3 regions of the Sphingomonas sp. DC5200-1 genome follow, and region 1 is predicted to be linked to each of the others. Evidence: predicted binding sites of a transcription regulator. Region 1 holds the regulator's gene; each other region holds the start of a gene.
What was found. Region 1 encodes LexA, which represses DNA repair genes until DNA is damaged. Its sites were predicted from a motif close to GTTCCNCNCTTGTTCT; they were not measured.
Positions count from the first base shown of each region.

Region 1 (5,840 bases):
GGCTTCGGGCAGGATGCCGAGCTCGTCGCGATACGCCTCGATCCCCACCGCGCCGTGGCGCTTAGACAGCTTGGCGCCGTCGGTGCCGTGGATCAGCGGGATATGCGCATAGACCGGCTCCGGCCAGCCATTCGCCTTGTAGATCGGCAGCTGGCGGAAGGCGTTGTTGAGGTGATCGTCGCCGCGGATCACATGCGTGACGCCCATGTCGTGATCGTCGACCACCACCGCGAGCATATAGGTCGGCGTGCCGTCCGAGCGCAGGAGGATAAGGTCGTCGAGCTCGCTGTTCTGGACCGTCACCGACCCCTGCACCTGGTCGTCGATCGTCGTCGCGCCCTCACGCGGCGCCTTCAGGCGCACGACAAAGGGCTGGCCGTCCGGCGCGGTCGCGGGATCGGCATCGCGCCAGGGCGAGCGGATGCGCAGCGGCTGCTTCGCCGCCTGCGCCGCTTCGCGCTGCGCGGCGATCTCGTCCTGCGTCATGTAGCAGCGATAGGCATGGCCGTTCGCCACCATCTGATGCGCCACTTCGGCATGGCGATCGGCGCGCGCGAACTGGAAGACGGCATCGCCGTCCCAGTCGATGCCCAGCCATTGCAGTCCGGCGAGGATCGCGTCGATCGCCGGCTTCGTCGAGCGGGCACGATCGGTATCCTCGATCCGCAGCAGGAACGTGCCGCCATGGTGACGCGCGTACAGCCAATTGAACAGCGCGGTGCGCGCGCCGCCGAGGTGCAGATAGCCGGTGGGCGAGGGGGCGAATCGCGTGACTATTCCCGCGCCGTCGCCCGAACGATTTTCAACTGTTGCGCCCAACCGCGCTTGCTCCCAAAGTTTGAAACCTGATGGCCAGTTCAGCCGCCGCGGCCTCTAGCACGCGCTCCGTGCGCCTTCAAATGCCCCAGGGGTGGCATCGGTTGCGCGATCGTGTGGAAGCGTGGCTGCACGCGGAACGCGATCGGATTGCTTTATGGGTGCCGGTGGCGTTTGGGACGGGCGCTGGCGGCTGGTTCCTGATGCCCGACCCGAACCAGTGGATCGCGGCGATACTGGCGGCACTGGCCATGGCCTGCGCTGCGGCGGCGATCGGGCGGGGCGGGCGGGCGGCGCATAGCGTCGCTGTCGGCGGTGTTCTGATGGCTGCGGGCGTGGCGACCGCGTGGTGGCGCGCGGAGCAGGTCGCGGCCCCGGTGCTGGCGCGGCCGGTCGTCGCCGTCGTGACCGGCCGGGTGGTCGGGATGGAGGCGCTCGTCGCGCGCGATCTGGTGCGGCTGACGATCGAGAGCGATCCGGGGATCGGACTGCCACCGCGGGTGCGGATCAACCTGGCGACCGATGATGTGCCGAGGGGGCTGGGTGAGGCGGCGCGAATCCGGCTGCGGGCGCGGTTGATGCCTCCGGCCGCGGCGTCAGTGCCGGGAGCGTATGATTTTGCGCGGGCGGCGTGGTTTGCCGGGATTGGCGCGACCGGTCGGGGGTTCGCGCCGGTGGAGCTGGTGTCGCCCGGCGCGGCGGAGGGCAGCCTGCGGCGACGCCTGACCGCGCATATCACCGATCGGCTGGGGGGGAGCCGGGGCGGCATTGCGGCGGCGCTGGCGACCGGGGACGAGGGTGCGATCAGCGAGCGCGATGCGGAGGCGATGCGGCGGGCGGGCCTCGCGCATCTGCTGTCGGTCAGCGGGCTGCACATCACCGCGGCGGTGGCGGCGACGATGTTCGTCACGTTGCGGCTGCTCGCGCTGTGGCCATGGCTCGCCATCCGCGTCCGGTTGCCGTTGGTCGCGGCGGGGATGGGGGCGTTGGCCGCCATCGGCTATACGTTGCTCACCGGATCCCAGGTGCCCACGATCCGATCGTGCGTCGCCGCGCTGCTCGTGCTGGCGGCGCTGGCGATGGGGCGGGAGGCGATGACGCTGCGGCTGGTTGCGGCCGGCGCGATGGTCGTGCTCGCGGTGCGGCCGGAAGCGCTGGTGGGGCCAAGCTTCCAGCTGTCGTTCGCCGCGATCGTGGCGATCGTTGCGCTGCACGAGCATCCGCGGGTGCGCGGGTGGTTCGAGCCGCGTGAGGAAGCGCGCGCACGCCGTCTGCTACGCGGGCTTGGGTCGCTGCTGCTGACGGGCGTGGTGGTGGAGGCGGCGCTGATGCCGATCGCAATCTATCACTTCCACAAGGCGGGCCTGTATGGGGCTGCGGCCAATATCGTCGCCATCCCGCTGACGACGTTCGTCGTCATGCCGCTGGAGGCGGGGGCGTTGGTGCTGGACACGGTCGGGCTGGGCGGGCCCGTGTGGTGGTTGACCGATGGGGCGCTGCGCGGGCTGCTGTGGCTGGCGCATGTCGTGGCGGATGCGCCGGGCGCGTCTCTGGTGGTGTCGTCGATGCCGCTGGGGGCGTTTCTGTCGATGGTCGCCGGTGGGCTGTGGCTGGCGCTGTGGAGTACGCGGATGCGCTGGATCGGCGTGCTGCCGGTCGTCGCCGGTGCCGCCTGGGCGGCGTCGACCCCGCCACCCGATCTGCTGGTGACGGGGGACGGGCGGCATATGGCGATCCGGCTGGGTGGCCGGCTGGCGCTGCTGCGCGACCGCGCCGGGGACTATACGCGGGCGATGCTCGCCGAAAATGGCGGGACCGATGGCGAGCCGTGGCTGCTCGACGATCTGCCGGAGGCCCGGTGCAGCCGCGATGCGTGCGTGGCGGTCCTGCGGGACGGGGGAGGGCAGTCGTTCCGCGTCCTGGCAACCCGCAGCGGCTACCAACTGGCATGGCGGGATGTGGTCGCGGCCTGCGGGAGGGCGGACGTCGTGGTGAGCGACCGGCGGCTGCCGCGGGCGTGCCGGCCGCGCTGGCTGCGGCTAGACGCGCCCGTGCTGCGGCGTACCGGCGGGGTCATGCTGACCCTGGCGAGCGGGCGTGTGCGGACCGTGACGCAGCCAGGGGATCGGCATCCATGGTTGGTGGGAGCCAAGGTCGCCCCGCCTCGGCCGGACGATATCCCGACGGCCATGCCTCCGCGATGACCTCAGCTCGAGCGCTGGTCTCGGTCTGAGCCTTTGCGACGGGGCGCTGCTTCCCGTAGCGGCACGAGTTCGGGTCAATCCGTCATTGCTTCGCTGCGCTCGCAATGATGCCCGTGTCTAAACATCCGATATTTAAGGACTTTCAAGCACGCAATCAGCGGGAAGCCGGAATGCCCTGCCCTCGACGGGAGGCAGAAGGCGCCGTTTGGAAAGTCACAAAAGTCTCACGAACGATCGTGTTTTGCGGCGCGCCACCACGCCGGAATCCCGTCAGTCGTAGCGGCGCAGGATACCCGACAATTTGCCCTGCACGCGGACGTGCGAGGGAACGTAGCGCTGCGGCTCATAGGCGCGGTTGGCGGGATCGAGGCGGATCATCGCGCCTTCGCGACGGAAATATTTGAGTGTCGCCTCGCTATCCTCGATCAACGCAACGACGATCTCGCCATCGCGGGCGATGTCGGTACGGCGGATCAGCGCATAGTCGCCATCTAGAATACCAGCCTCGACCATCGAGTCGCCGGAAACCTCCAGCGCATAATGTTCGCCGGTGCCGAGCAACGCCGCGGGGACGGCGAGCATCGAACTGCCTTCGAACGCCTCGATCGGCACGCCGGCGGCGATCCGGCCGTGCAGCGGGATTTCGACGACGTCGTTCGCCGGCGAGGGGGCGGGACGCACATTGCCCGCGGCCGGCGCGCTCGGCGGCGCAGCGGGAGCGGGCGTTTCAGGCGCCTTGCGTTCGGAGCGTTCCGGCATGCGCAGCACTTCCAGCGCGCGCGCACGGTTGGGAAGGCGGCGGATGAAGTTGCGTTCCTCCAGCGCGCTGATCAGGCGGTGGACGCCGGACTTGGACTTGAGGTCGAGCGCGTCCTTCATCTCCTCGAACGACGGTGAGATGCCCGTCTCCTCGAGCCGGTCGTTGATGAAGCATACAAGCTCGTGCTGCTTGCGCGTGAGCATAAGCGGTCCTTCCCCGTCAGAACAGACGCGGAACTTCTAGGGAACAATTCGTGGGGCGTCAAGCGATGACGAGGATTTCCGCCGAGTCGCCCACGCGCGCGACGGGGGCACCGACCGGCCGCACGATCAGGCAATGCGAGCGCGCCAGCGTCAGCAGCATCGAACTGTCCTGAATGGTCGAGGCATAGGCGCGGCCGTCGCGCAGCTCTGCGCGCAGATAATCGGTGCGCGGGCCGTTGGCGGGCAGGTCTTCCCCCAGGATCGCCATCGTGCTGCGCGGCAGCGGGTTCGCAGCGCCGGACAGGTGCGCGATCAACGGTTTGACGAAGAGCAGGGCGGTGACGAAGGCCGATACCGGGTTGCCCGGCAGGCCCAGCACCTGCATCGCGCCGCGCCGTCCCGCCATCATCGGCTTGCCCGGCCGCAGCGCGATCCGCCAGAAATCGATGACGCCGCCCGCTGCCTCCAGCGCCGGGCGCACGAGGTCGTGGTCGCCCACGGACGCGCCGCCGGTGGTGACGAGCAGGTCGGCGTCGACGCGCGCGAACGCATCGCGCAGGCGATCGAGATCATCGGGCAGGATGCCGAGGTCGATCAGCTCGATCGGCAGGTCGGCGAGCATCGCCGTCAGCATCGCGCGATTCGATTCGGGCAGCGCGCTCGGGTCGCCGCCGGTGCCCGGATCGACCAGCTCGTCGCCCGTGGCGCAGATAGCGACGCGCACCCGGCGGTGGACGGCGATCAAGCCGATACCCCCGGTCGCGGCGACGGCGATGCGCGCGGGCGTCAGCCGCTCGCCTCGCGCGATCAGGCGATCGTCGGCGTGAAAGTCGAGGCCGCGGCGGCGGGTGTTGCGGCCGAGCGTCGCCGGACCTTCGCCGGTCAGGTGGATCGCGGTGCCGTCCGCGTCGATCTCTTCCTGCACCATCACCGTGTCGGCGCCGTCGGGCATGGCCGCGCCGGTGAAGATGCGCGCGGTTTCGCCAGGACCGACGGTGCCGGTAAAGGGGCGACCGGCGGCGCTTTCGCCGATCAGCGTCCACGGTCCGGGCAAATCGGCGAAGCGGATCGCATAGCCGTCCATCGCCGAGAGGTCGGTGGCGGGCTGGGTGCGGCGGGCGGCGATGTCGTCCGCCGCCCAGCGGCCCGCGGCGGCGGCCAGCGGCACGGTTTCGGTCCCGACCGGCGGGGCGTGCGCGAACAGCCGCGCCTGGGCTTCGTCGATCGGGAGCAGCGCCATGGCGTCAGGCGCGCCAGTCGCCCGACGCGCCGCCGGCCTTTTCGAGCAGGCGGATGTCCGAGATCGTCATCGCGCGGTCCATCGCCTTCGCCATGTCGTAGATGGTGAGCAGTGCGACCGACACGGCGGTCAGTGCCTCCATCTCGACGCCGGTCTTGCCGTCGGTGGCGGTCAGCGCGGTGGCGGTGATGCCGGCATCGTCGAGCGTCAGATCGAGCGTGACGCGGGTCAGCGGCAGGGGGTGGCAGAGCGGGATGAGGTCCGCGGTCTTCTTCGCCGCCATGATCCCGGCGACGCGGGCAACGGCGAGCACGTCGCCCTTCTTCGCGGCGCCGTCGCGGATCGCGGCCAGGGCGTCGGGGGCGATGGCGATGCGGCCGGTGGCGACCGCGCGACGCTGCGTCACGGCTTTATCGCCGACATCGACCATATGCGCGGCGCCGTCGGCGTCGAGATGGGTCAGGCGGCTCACCCGACCAAGGCCCGCGTCGCGGCCTCGACGTCGTCGGCACGCATCAGCGCCTCGCCGATCAGGAAGCAGCGCACGCCATGCGCCGCCATCGCATCGAGATCGGCGCGGGTTTCGAGGCCGCTTTCCGCAACGAAGGTGTAGCCCT
Region 1 is NZ_JAFCVW010000005.1:401,924-407,763, forward strand. Features, by position in the region: gene gltX (glutamate--tRNA ligase) at 1-819, opposite strand, end outside; gene ACP7A3_RS13675 (ComEC/Rec2 family competence protein) at 900-3,020, shown strand; gene lexA (transcriptional repressor LexA) at 3,291-3,983, opposite strand; gene ACP7A3_RS13685 (molybdopterin molybdotransferase MoeA) at 4,042-5,223, opposite strand; gene moaC (cyclic pyranopterin monophosphate synthase MoaC) at 5,228-5,695, opposite strand; gene trpC (indole-3-glycerol phosphate synthase TrpC) at 5,692-5,840, opposite strand, start outside.

Region 2 (5,840 bases), on a different contig from region 1:
TGGTGGTGACGGCGAACGTGTCGCGCGCGCAGTTGGCCAGGCCCAGCGCGTCGTAGCGCGTGGTCAGCGGCGCGCCGACCTGGCCGGCGAGCGGGTTGTTGAGGTCGGTCTGGCGGACGCGCGTGACATAGGCGGTCGGGACGTTGACGGTCAGCGACTGGTCGGACGCGTTATTGTCCAGGCCGCCGATCGAGGTCAGGTCCTGCGTGTTGTATGGGAAGCCGCGGCTGTGGTTCGACACGCGGCCGTCGCGCTGATATTCGCCGTTCAGGTAGACGTTGAAGCCCTGGCGGTCATAATCGCCATAGCCCAGCGTTAGCTGCGCGCGCTGGTGGCTCGCATCGCCGCGCTCGGCGACGCCGCCCTCGACCAGGCCATCGATGCCGGTGAAGTGCTTCTTCAGGATCACGTTGACGACGCCGCCGATCGCATCCGCGCCGTAGGTCGACGATGCGCCATCCTTCAGCACTTCGATCCGGTCGACCAGGCTGAACGGGATCGAGTTGAGGTCGACATAGGCGTTATGGCCATCGTCGTTCAGCGGGAAATTGGCCGAGCGCAGCCCGTCGATCAGCACCAGCGTCGACGAGACGCCGAGGCCGCGCAGCGAAACCGCCGAACCGCCGGCCGAGAAGCCCGACTGGAAACCGGTGCCGATCGAGCCCGCGCTGTCCGCCGAGATCGAACGGATCGCGTCCGACGCGGTGGTGATGCCCGCCTTGGCCAGCGTGTCGCTGGTCAGCACGGTGACCGGCGACGGGGTTTCGGTGTCGGTGCGACGGAACAGCGAACCAGTGACGACGATGTCGCTCGCCTTGTCCTGATCGCTTGCGCCCTGCGTCGTGGTCGGATCGGTCTGCTGATCCTTGATCTCGAGCTGCGCGGGCGTCTGCGTCGCGGTCTGCGCGAACGCCGGAGCGGCCCCCAGTACCAGCGCCAGCGGCGTCGCCGCGGCGAGCAGAGCCGCCTTGCGCGTCACATCGAATCGAGCGATTTTCGTCACGTATATCCCCTTTGCAACGGCGCCGTTTTCGGTCGCCCCATGCGCATCAATTTGGAATGTCAGTCTTCTGGACTGCGTGACGCTTGTGTGACTGTCTTGCTCACGTAAAGCACGTACTGCTGACCTATTTCCGCTTTCAGCAACGTTGCGTTGCAAAACAGCCACAGCGAGTGGCGCTATGTTGCGCAGAAGGCCCGGTCACCGACCCCAAGTTGCCGCGACTGGCGGAATGCGGAAATGCCGCGCTCGCGTCTCCGTCGCGCGAGGCGATGGCGCACACGGACGCGCAGACTGATCGCTATCGCTCGCGGAGCTACATAGACATCATCGCGGTTGCAGCGTGGATGGTCCCGGCGCCATACAACCGGTCCCTATGTCGGACGGATAGCGCGCGCCGCGCAAAACCCCGCCGCGTCAGTCTTTCCGACTAAACAGCCGCCCCAGCATCGCCTCTGCCGCCTTGCCCACCGCATCGGCGATCGCCTGCGGGTCGGGCTGCGTCTGCGTCCCCTGCGGCGGGACGGGCGGCACCGGCGGGACAGGAGGCACCGGCGGCACGGGCGGCACCGGCGCCTCGGGCGGGCGCGGCGCGTCCGGCTTCGTGGCGCGCTCGGCGCGCCCCTTGGCCAGCGCCGCGGTCGCCGCGGCCGCCGCCATCGTCAGCCCCGCCGCCAGCATCTCGCGCCCCTGCGGGCTGTTCGCCTTCTCCAGCAGCGCCCCGCCCACCTCGCGCACCTCCTTGGGCAGCTTCACGCCCAGCACTTCCTTCGGAAGCTTCGCCTTCTTGTGCTTCTTGCCCATCGCGCAATCTCCTCGTGTGGCACAGACGTAAGACACCGCCGCCTTGCTTTCAATGTGGCTCGAAATCGCGCGCAAGCGTTCCTACCTGCCAGACTAGCATCAGAAACAGAACAGAAGTAGAACCCGCTTCATGCTGACCAAAATCTCCGTCCGCGGCGCGCGCGAGCACAATCTCAAGGACGTCGACGTCGACATCCCCCGCGACACGCTGACGGTCATCACCGGCCTGTCGGGGTCTGGCAAATCGAGCCTCGCCTTTGACACCATCTATGCCGAGGGGCAGCGCCGCTACGTCGAATCGCTGTCGGCCTATGCGCGCCAGTTCCTCGAGCTGATGCAGAAGCCCGACGTCGACCATATCGAGGGCCTGTCCCCCGCCATCTCGATCGAGCAGAAGACGACATCGCGCAACCCGCGCTCGACCGTCGCGACCGTCACCGAGATCTACGATTACATGCGCCTGCTCTGGGCGCGCGTCGGCATCCCCTATTCGCCCGCCACCGGCGAGCCGATCGCCGCGCAGACCGTCAGCCAGATGGTCGACCGCGTCATGGCGCTGCCCGAGGGCACGCGCCTGTACCTGCTCGCCCCCGTCGTGCGCGGGCGGAAGGGCGAATATCGCAAGGAACTCGCCGAATGGCAGAAGGCGGGCTTCACCCGCGTGCGCATCGACGGCACGATCCATGAGATCGACGAAGCCCCTGCGCTCGACAAGAAGTACAAGCACGATATCGAGATCGTCGTCGACCGCCTCGTCGTCCGCGCCGACGCCGCGACGCGGCTGGCCGAAAGCTTCGAAACCGCGCTGAAGCTCGCCGACGGCCTCGCTTATATCGACCCGGCCGATCCCGTCGAACCGCACACCCCCAAGTCCGAAGTCCTCGGCGACAACGCCCCCGCCGGCCGCATCGTGTTCAGCGAAAAGTTCGCCTGCCCGATCAGCGGCTTCACCATCGCCGAAATCGAGCCGCGCCTCTTCAGCTTCAACGCCCCCCAGGGCGCCTGCCCGGCGTGCGACGGCCTGGGCGAAAAGCTGCTGTTCGACGAAGACCTCGTCGTCCCCAATCACGACCTCAGCATCAAGAAGGGCGCCGTCGTCCCCTGGGCGAAGTCCAACCCGCCCAGCCCCTATTACATGCAGGTGCTCGGCTCCCTCGCGCGCGAATACAAGTTCGACCTCGATACGCCGTGGAAGGACCTCCACCCCGAAACGCAGGACGTCATCCTGTTCGGCACCAAGGGCAAGGCGGTCACGCTCACCTTCGTCGACGGCAAGAAGAGCTACGACGTCAAGAAACCGTTCGAGGGCGTGATCGGCAACCTCAACCGCCGCCTGCTCCAGACCGAGAGCGCGTGGATGCGCGAGGAGCTGGGCAAATACCAGTCGTCGCGCCCCTGCGAGGTCTGCCACGGCGCGCGCCTCAAGCCCGAAGCGCTCGCGGTCAAGATCGCGAAGACCGACATCGCCCACGCCACGCACCTCAGCGTGGTCGACGCGCTCGCCTTCTTCACCGATCTGCCCAATCATCTGGGCGACCAGCAGCGCGCGATCGCCGAACGCATCCTGAAGGAGATCGTCGAGCGCCTGGGCTTCCTCAACAACGTCGGCCTCGATTACCTCAATCTCGATCGCACGTCGGGCACGCTGTCCGGCGGCGAGAGCCAACGCATCCGCCTGGCGTCGCAGATCGGCAGCGGCCTGTCGGGCGTGCTCTACGTGCTCGACGAACCCAGCATCGGGCTCCATCAGCGCGACAACGACATGCTGCTCGCGACGCTCCGCCGCCTGCGCGACCTCGGCAACACCGTGCTGGTGGTCGAGCATGACGAGGATGCGATCCGCACCGCCGATTACGTCATCGACATGGGGCCGGGCGCCGGCGTCCACGGCGGCCAGATCGTCGCGCAGGGCACGCTCAAGCAATTGCTCAAGAGCAAGACCAGCATCACCGCCGATTACCTCAACGGCACCCGCGAAGTTCCCGTTCCCGCGCAGCGCCGCAAGGGCAACGGCAAGAAGCTCACCGTCCACAACGCGCGCGCCAACAACCTCACCGGCGTGACGGCGTCGATCCCGCTCGGCACGTTCACCTGCATCACCGGCGTGTCGGGATCGGGCAAGTCGAGCTTCACGATCGACACGCTCTACGCCGCCGCCGCACGCACGCTCAACGGCGCGCGCATCCTGGCGGGCAAGCACGACAAGGTCACCGGCCTCCAGCACCTCGACAAGGTGATCGACATCGACCAGTCGCCGATCGGCCGCACGCCGCGGTCGAACCCGGCGACCTACACCGGCAGCTTCACGCAGATCCGCGACTGGTTCGCCGGCCTGCCGGAGGCGCAGGCGCGCGGCTACAAGCCCGGCCGCTTCAGCTTCAACGTCAAGGGCGGCCGCTGCGAGGCGTGCCAGGGCGACGGCGTGCTCAAGATCGAGATGCACTTCCTCCCCGACGTCTACGTCACCTGCGACGTCTGCCACGGCGCCCGCTACAACCGCGAGACGCTGGAGGTGAAGTTCAAGGGCAAGAGCATCGCCGACGTGCTCGACATGACCGTCGAGGATGCCGCGGAGTTCTTCAAGGCGGTGCCCCCGATCCGCGACAAGATGGAGATGCTGGTCGAGGTGGGCCTGGGCTACGTCAAGGTCGGCCAGCAGGCGACCACCCTGTCGGGCGGCGAAGCGCAACGCGTCAAACTCGCCAAGGAACTCTCACGCCGCGCCACCGGCAACACGCTCTACATCCTCGACGAACCGACGACGGGCCTGCACTTCGAAGACGTGCGCAAGTTGCTCGAAGTCCTCCACGCGCTGGTCGAGCAGGGCAACACCGTCGTCGTCATCGAACACAATCTCGACGTCATCAAGACGGCGGACTGGATCGTCGACCTTGGCCCGGAAGGCGGCGTGAAGGGCGGCGAAATCGTCGCCACGGGCACGCCGGAGGATGTGGTGAAGGAACCGCGGAGCTTTACGGGGAAGTATCTGGCGCCGTTGTTGAAATGACTTTACCCGTTATCTTACTTAAAACAACCTCTCCACTCCCGAAGAATGCGCCTATAGCTTAGAGTAAACAATTCTTCTTCGTTTCCTTCCAATGGATATCTGTCAGTCGAAAATGTTTCACCTCGAAGGACATCCAGTATCCGCATATCCTCTATATCTAATTCTGGGAGCGCCTTACTCATAAGCCACAGCCCTAGTCTCGCAGCCTGGGGTGTTAAGGGAGGCTTCTCAGCAAAATACGCATATATGTAACGATGCCTATCTTCACCTATTTGAAGACTTAGCAGGTTCTCTACCTTTACCGTTCCCTCTATGTCTACAAAGCCAAAACTAGAGTTAATTGTCTTTGGAATTTCACGAATTTCCTCATTTATCCAGCGGCGTTTTTCCTGCCACCATCGAAGAAATCCATCACGGAGACGAGGATACAGCTTTTTTCGTCTCCAGTTTCTGTCGATTTGGTCAGCAATGGCCTCTCCAAGGTCGACCTTGCCGGCCGCGTGCGCCTTAGCGGCACTCCAAAAGGGCAAATGAAAGTCACCGCCTGGCGACGGCCCTTCGTCCCGGCGCTTCATGACCTCTCGAGCATCACGCCGTATCGCGGTAGAACGAAGCTTATCGCTCAACATCATGAGCTTCAAAAGCTTGCGGAGATGTATCCTATCCAAGCCCAAGAATCAGATCCACTTAACACGGATAACCCGCTTTATCGTAACCTAAGTTTTATTTCCCGCAAGGCTGCCGTCTAGAAAACCTCCCTTTATTCGGATCGGTTAAAACTACGCGGCTGTAACTCTCGAATGCCCAACTTATCCAAACTAAATTCAGTCCTGATATGGCCGTTTCGGCTTACTCAAGTTGGATGTTGCGGCCGGCGAGGATGCCGTCGCGCATGTCGCGTGGTTACGCGCCAAGGTAGAGCGGGCGATCATCGATCGGCACCGGAAGACCTGACGCTCGCCACCGATGCACTCGTCGCCGACGTTCGAAATAAGATTCACGCGGAGGCGCGGAGAACGCGGAGGTGTC
Region 2 is NZ_JAFCVW010000003.1:135,576-141,415, reverse strand. Features, by position in the region: gene ACP7A3_RS06930 (TonB-dependent receptor domain-containing protein) at 1-1,003, opposite strand, end outside; gene ACP7A3_RS06925 (hypothetical protein) at 1,418-1,804, opposite strand; gene uvrA (excinuclease ABC subunit UvrA) at 1,935-4,811, shown strand; gene ACP7A3_RS06915 (hypothetical protein) at 4,826-5,386, opposite strand.
Region 2: the regulator LexA is predicted to act here: its motif matches at 1,912-1,927, upstream of uvrA (excinuclease ABC subunit UvrA).

Region 3 (5,840 bases), on a different contig from region 1:
TAGGCGACGTAGCTGGCGCCGACGCCGCCATATTCTTCCGGGACGGTCGGGCCGAGCAGCCCCAGTTCACCCATTTCGCGGAAGATCGCAGGGTCGGTATGTTCGTGCTGGAACGCCTCGACGATACGGGGGGCGAGGCGATCCTGCGCATAGGCGCGTGCGGTGTCGCGGATCATCCGCTCGTCTTCGCTCAACTGCTCGTCGAGCAGGAAGGGATCCGCCCAGTCGAACTTGCCCATGCCGGCCATCGCATCGTCTCCTTTTGAAGAGCCGGTACGGGAGGATGCGGGAGGGGGCAAGGGGGCAGCCCATTCATCCCGTCACCCCGGAACACGTCCGAGGTGACGAGGGAGGTGTGGCGAGCGGCGGTTACAGGCCGAAGCGCAGCGTCACGCGGATGTCGCGGCCGGCGAGCGGCGCGAAGTCCTTCAGGAAGCTCGAATGGCGGCGCGCCACGACATCGAAGATGTTGTTCGCCGACAGCAGCAGGCTGGTCTTGCTGTCCTGCCCGAACGGACGGATCGAGGCGCTGGCGTTGACCATCGTATAGCCCGGCGTGCGCGTTTCGAAGGCGGCGAGGCGATTTTGCGGGAAGACGTGTTCCGCCTCGATGCGGCCACCCAGCCGGTCGCCCTGCGCTTCCAGCCCGCCGAGGACACGGGCCGGCGGGATGCGGGGCACGGGGCCGACGTCGACGATATTGGCGTGGACGTAATCGCCGAGTAGGTCGGCGTTGATCGTGTATTGGCCGATGCGCGCGAGGCGGACCGAGGCGTCGGCCTCGAACCCGTAATAGCGCGCGTCGCCCTGCTGATACTGGAAGCAGGGCAGACCCGACAGGTCGTCGGTGCGGGCGAGGCAGACGGCGGGGTCGACGCGGTTTTCCGAAATGTAGTTGGTGAACCAGTTGTAATAGGCCGAGGCGTCGAGGCTGAAGCCGTCGCCGTGCGCGTGCAGCGTCGCCTCTAGGCCCCAGCTCTTTTCCAGGCTGAAGTTCGGGTTGCCGAGCTCATAGGCCTGGGTGCCGGCGTGCGGGCCGTTGGCCAGCAACTCCTCCGCCGAGGGCGCACGTTCGGTGCGGGACCCATTGAGGCCGATGCGCACCCCATCGGCGATCGCATAGGACGCACCGATCGAGCCGGACAGCGCCTCGAAATGGCGCTTGCCCCCGAAGAAGCGATCGTTGCCCACCGGCACGCGGCCGGCGACGTCGGTCAGCTCGTAGCGCAGGCCGCCCTCGGCGCGGAACGGGCCGTTGGCATATTGTTGCAGCGTGAAGAAGCCGGTCTGGTTGGTCTCGTTCTTGGGCAGGAAGGCTTCGTCGCCGACGACGTTGAAGATGCGGTTGAAATATTGAACGCCGCTGGCGCCCTGCCAGCCGCCGCGATTGGCCTGGACCAGCTCGAGACGCCCTTCGAGGCCCTTGTTGTAGAAGGCAGTGCCGACGCTGCCGTCCTCCTCCAGTTCGAAGTGGCGGTAGTTCGCCTGGCCGGCGCGGACGCGGATCTTCTCGAGGACGCTGCCGCCGGTCTGCACCTCGCCGCGCAGGTCGACGCGGTTCTGGACGACGGAGAGGCGCGGGGCTTCCTGTTCCTGACCCACCGCGGTCGCGTAGCGGATGGGGACGCCGTACAGGCTGTCATAATGGCTGTACGACACGCCCAGATTGCCGGTGTCGGTGATGATCGATGCGCCGGCACCCGCGGTCCACGTCTCCGACGCCGAATTGGGCAGGCGGTTCCGCAGCGCGGCCGAGGCGGCGAAGTCGATCGGTTCGTCGGTATCCTGCGGCAGGCCGACCTGGCTGAGTGCGGCGGCACGGGCGGCGGGAGAGAGGATGTAGCCGCGGCCGGTGCGCAGGTCGTTCGATTTCAGGTACGATCCGTCGGCGTGCAGCACGATGTTCTTGGTGACCGCGACATCGCCCGCAGCGCCGCCCGACCGCTCGGTCGCCGCCGAGCCGTAGGCAGCGATGCCGTTTAGGCGGTAGCCGTTTTCGGGCACGGTGCGCGGAATGCGCGTGTCGATGACGTTGACGACGCCGCCGACCGCGGACGATCCGAACAGCAAGGCGGACGGGCCGCGCAGCACCTCGACCCGCTCGGCGAGCAGCGGATCGATGATGACGGCATGGTCGACGCTGGTGTTGCTGACGTCGATCGCGCCGATACCGTCGGTCAGCACGCGGATCCGGTCGCCCTGGAAGCCGCGCAGGATGGGGCGCGAGGCGCTGGGGCCGAACGAGGTCGCGGACACGCCGGGCTGGCGGGCGAGCGTTTCGCCGATCGTCGGGCGCAATTCGCGGGTCAGCTGCTCGCCCGACAGGACGGTGGTGCCCTGCAATACGTCGCGCTCGCTCTGCGGTACGGCAGCGGTGACGATGATGTCCTTGCCCTGCGGTGCGGCTTCGGGGGCGCCGGTCTGGGCGAAGGCGGGACTGGCGAGCAGGCTGGCGCCGGCGAGCAGGAAGGTGCGCATGGATACTCCGCGTAAGAACAGGCCCGGACCCGGGCGTTGTGCAACTGCGAAGCGTCTGTGCGACGTGATACGTTATATCAAGATGAAATCGGTGTGGCGGTGCGGTTACGTCAGCACTATGGCCCCGATGCTACAGGCTGGTGCGAACGTTGAGCAGCTCGGGGAAGAATCGCTGTTCCACCACGCGCGTCAGATAGGGGACGCCCGCGGTGCCGCCGGTGCCGGTTTTGAAGCCGATGACGCGCTCCACCGTCTTCAGATGGCCGAACCGCCACAGCTGCACGTGATATTCGAGGTCCACCAGCTTTTCGGCGAGTGCGTACAGATCCCAATGGTCGTTGGGATGGCCGTAGATCGTCGCCCAGCAGGCTTCGACGTCGGGCGACGGGGGGACGCTTTGGGCAAAGTCGCGCTCCAGCCGGTCGGCGGGGATCGGCAGGCCGCGGCGCGCGAGCAGGCGCAACGCCTCGTCATACAGGCTGGGGCGGGCGAGTTCGTCGGACAGGCGGGCGCGGACGTCGCCTTCGTCGAACACGTCGACCATCGCCGGATTGCGATTGCCCATCACGAATTCCAGGCTGCGATATTGGTCGGACTGGAAGCCCGAGCTCGACCCCAATTTGCCGCGCATCGCGGCGTAATCGGCGGGGGTCATCGTCGCCAGCACCTCCCACGACTGGATCAGCTGCGCCTGGATGCGGCTGACCCGTGCCATCATCTTGAGCGCCGCCGCGACGTCATCCGCAGCGATCCGCCGCCGCGCCTCGCCCAATTCGTGCAGGCACAATTTCATCCAGAGTTCGGACGCCTGGTGGATGGTGATGAACAACAGTTCGTCATGGACGCCGCTCAACGGGCTCTGCACGTCGAGCAGTTCGGGCAGGCGCAGATAGCTGCGATAGGTGATCGTCATGGCGAGAGCGTAGCGCAGCCTGACTCAGGCTTCCAGCAACACCAGCAGCTCCAGCCGGGTGCCGTGTGCGTCCCGACGCACCGCCAAGTCGGCGACCAGCCGGCCGGGCGCGGAGACCTCCTCCTCCGGCAAGGCCGCGAACCAGGCGGTCGCGTCGCCATCAACCGTCACCGCCATGGTCAGGCGATAGCCAACGAAGGTGGCGCTGGACCAGGGCGTTTCCGAAAAGTCACTAAAAGTCGCACCGACGCCATAGTTTCGCGCACTGCGTTCCAAGGATTTCAACAGCCTGGCATGCGGGTCGTGGCCACGGCTCATGCGCGCCGCTCCGCCATGAAGCGTTCGATGCGATGTTCCAGATCCTGGCCGACGATCCGGCCGCGCATCATGTCGGTCACGAGCCGGGGATCGTTGACCGTCCGCCGCCCGAACTCGCTGCGCGACATCTTGGTTACGCGCAGATAGCGATCGATCTTCAACAGCAGGCACATCCATCTCCCTCCCGAGTCCGCGAGTCATGTTCCTCATATGTTCTCATTGTCGCGTCTTGTCTAGGAAATTTTCCTACGCTAGTGTTGCGCCGTGGAGCAGGACGATCCGAGGGGGCGATTGAAGGCCCTGGCCGAGGCGCGGGGCGACAGCCTGGCGGCGCTGTCGGCGATGATCGGGCGCAACGCCGCCTATTTGCAGCAGTTCGTAACGCGCGGGTCGCCGCGACGGTTGGCGGACGACGACCGGCTGCGGTTGGCAACCTATTTCGGCGTGGACGAGGATGTGCTCGGCGGGCCGCAGCCGCGGCGGGCGTTCACGGTGCCGCGGCTGGACGTGGCGGCGTCGGCGGGGCCGGGTGCGCTGGTCGACAGCGAGATCGTGCTGGGGGCCGAGGCGCTCGATCCGGCGCTCGCCGCGCGACTGGGCCTGCGCGAGGGGCTGACGGGAATCGTGCGGGTGCGCGGCGATTCGATGGAGCCGGGGCTGATCGACGGCGACCTGATCGTGGTCGACCGGGCGCGGCGATCACCGGATGCGACGGGCGCGGTGTTCGTGCTGCGCGTCGACGATGCGGTGATGGTGAAGCGCGTGGCGCGCGGGCGGGGCGGGGTGACGATCAGCAGCGACAATCCGTCCGCGCCGCCGGTGCCCGAGGGGACGGTCGAGGTGATCGGCCGCGTCGTCTGGCTGATGCGCGCGCCGCGTTAGCGCTGTCGGTCGCGCAGCCAGACCGCGACGGCACCGGCAGCGCCGATCGCCAGTCCTGCCAGGAAGCCGATCGTCACCTGTCCCTGCATCAGCCCGATGGCGGTGCCGCCGATCGAGCAGAGGGCGATCAGGATGCCGCCCGCGGCGGAAGGAGGAGTGTCGGCCATGGTCGAGCCCTGCCACGTCCCGCGCCGGGACGCCAGCGTCCCCGCTCGGGACAGGCGGGACGGCAGGCCGCACAGGCATTTACCATCGGACGCGGCAGGCGCGCGCCAATCCGCCGACATTGGCACGGCGATTGTAGATACGACCGGTGCCGCGTTCGCTTGAGGAGTTTTTCGCTTATGGTCGCTTTGTATGTCGTCGATGCGCAACAGGTCGCCGAGGCGGCCGAGCTGATCGCGACGTTCGGCGATCATGCCCCGGTGGAGGCCGCGATCCGCGCGGGCCATATGCGCGACATCGGCAACCACGTGCATTTCTGCCGCTGGCGTCAGACCGAGCGGCTGGTGGAGCTGCTGGCGTCGGACGAGGTGGTCGGTACGGTCCACTGAGGGCGGGCCGCGCGGGATTCGGGCTGCCGGCGCATGACGTCATCCGCCCGACAGTGTTTTGTCATGTGGGCGCTGCGATCCTCAGCAGATGGAGCAGCGCAAGGACAGGTGGCGGACGCCGTTGAGCTTGGGGAGCGCCGCCGTGGGTTTCGCCATCGCGCGGCTGGCGTTCAATAACGTCTGCCTTATCAAGCGGCATGACCTTATCCTGTTGGCGGCCGTGACGGCGCCGTCGATTGTGCTCGATGTCTATCGGCTGGTACGCCAGCGCTGGCCCGTAACAGCCAAATAGCATCGCCGGCGTGTGGGCGGGGGTACGTGCGAACGCAGGAGCACAAGCCCGGCGAGACGCCGTCTCATGGGCTGCGCAACTCTGGGCTTCGGCGTCTGCATGCGTCCGGCCGGTTCCTCGCTGCGTCGGGTCGATCGGGATTCGCGCCGGTGTGGGACTTTTGCGCCGGGGCGCCGCGCGCTAGGACAGGCGCATGGTGTCGCGTTGGGGGTGGTTCGGGCTAGGCGCGACTGCCGCGTTCCTTGTTGCCGGATCGGCTGCGGCGCAGACCTTGCCCGCGGGGGATACGGCGCGTCCACCATCCGCGCCCACAACCGACGGTGGCGTGTCGCTCGATCCCAACGCCCCGCTCGCGGCATTGCCCGATATCGGGGTCGCGTGGCCCGAGTTGAAGCCCGACGCG
Region 3 is NZ_JAFCVW010000013.1:42,649-48,488, forward strand. Features, by position in the region: gene ACP7A3_RS18770 (acyl-CoA dehydrogenase) at 1-248, opposite strand, end outside; gene ACP7A3_RS18775 (TonB-dependent receptor) at 370-2,478, opposite strand; gene ACP7A3_RS18780 (tryptophan 2,3-dioxygenase) at 2,609-3,391, opposite strand; gene ACP7A3_RS18785 (hypothetical protein) at 3,416-3,709, opposite strand; gene ACP7A3_RS18790 (hypothetical protein) at 3,706-3,882, opposite strand; gene ACP7A3_RS18795 (S24 family peptidase) at 4,001-4,591, shown strand; gene ACP7A3_RS18800 (hypothetical protein) at 4,588-4,758, opposite strand; gene ACP7A3_RS18805 (hypothetical protein) at 4,936-5,145, shown strand; gene ACP7A3_RS18810 (hypothetical protein) at 5,288-5,437, shown strand; gene ACP7A3_RS18815 (autotransporter assembly complex protein TamA) at 5,631-5,840, shown strand, end outside.
Region 3: the regulator LexA is predicted to act here: its motif matches at 3,911-3,926, upstream of ACP7A3_RS18795 (S24 family peptidase).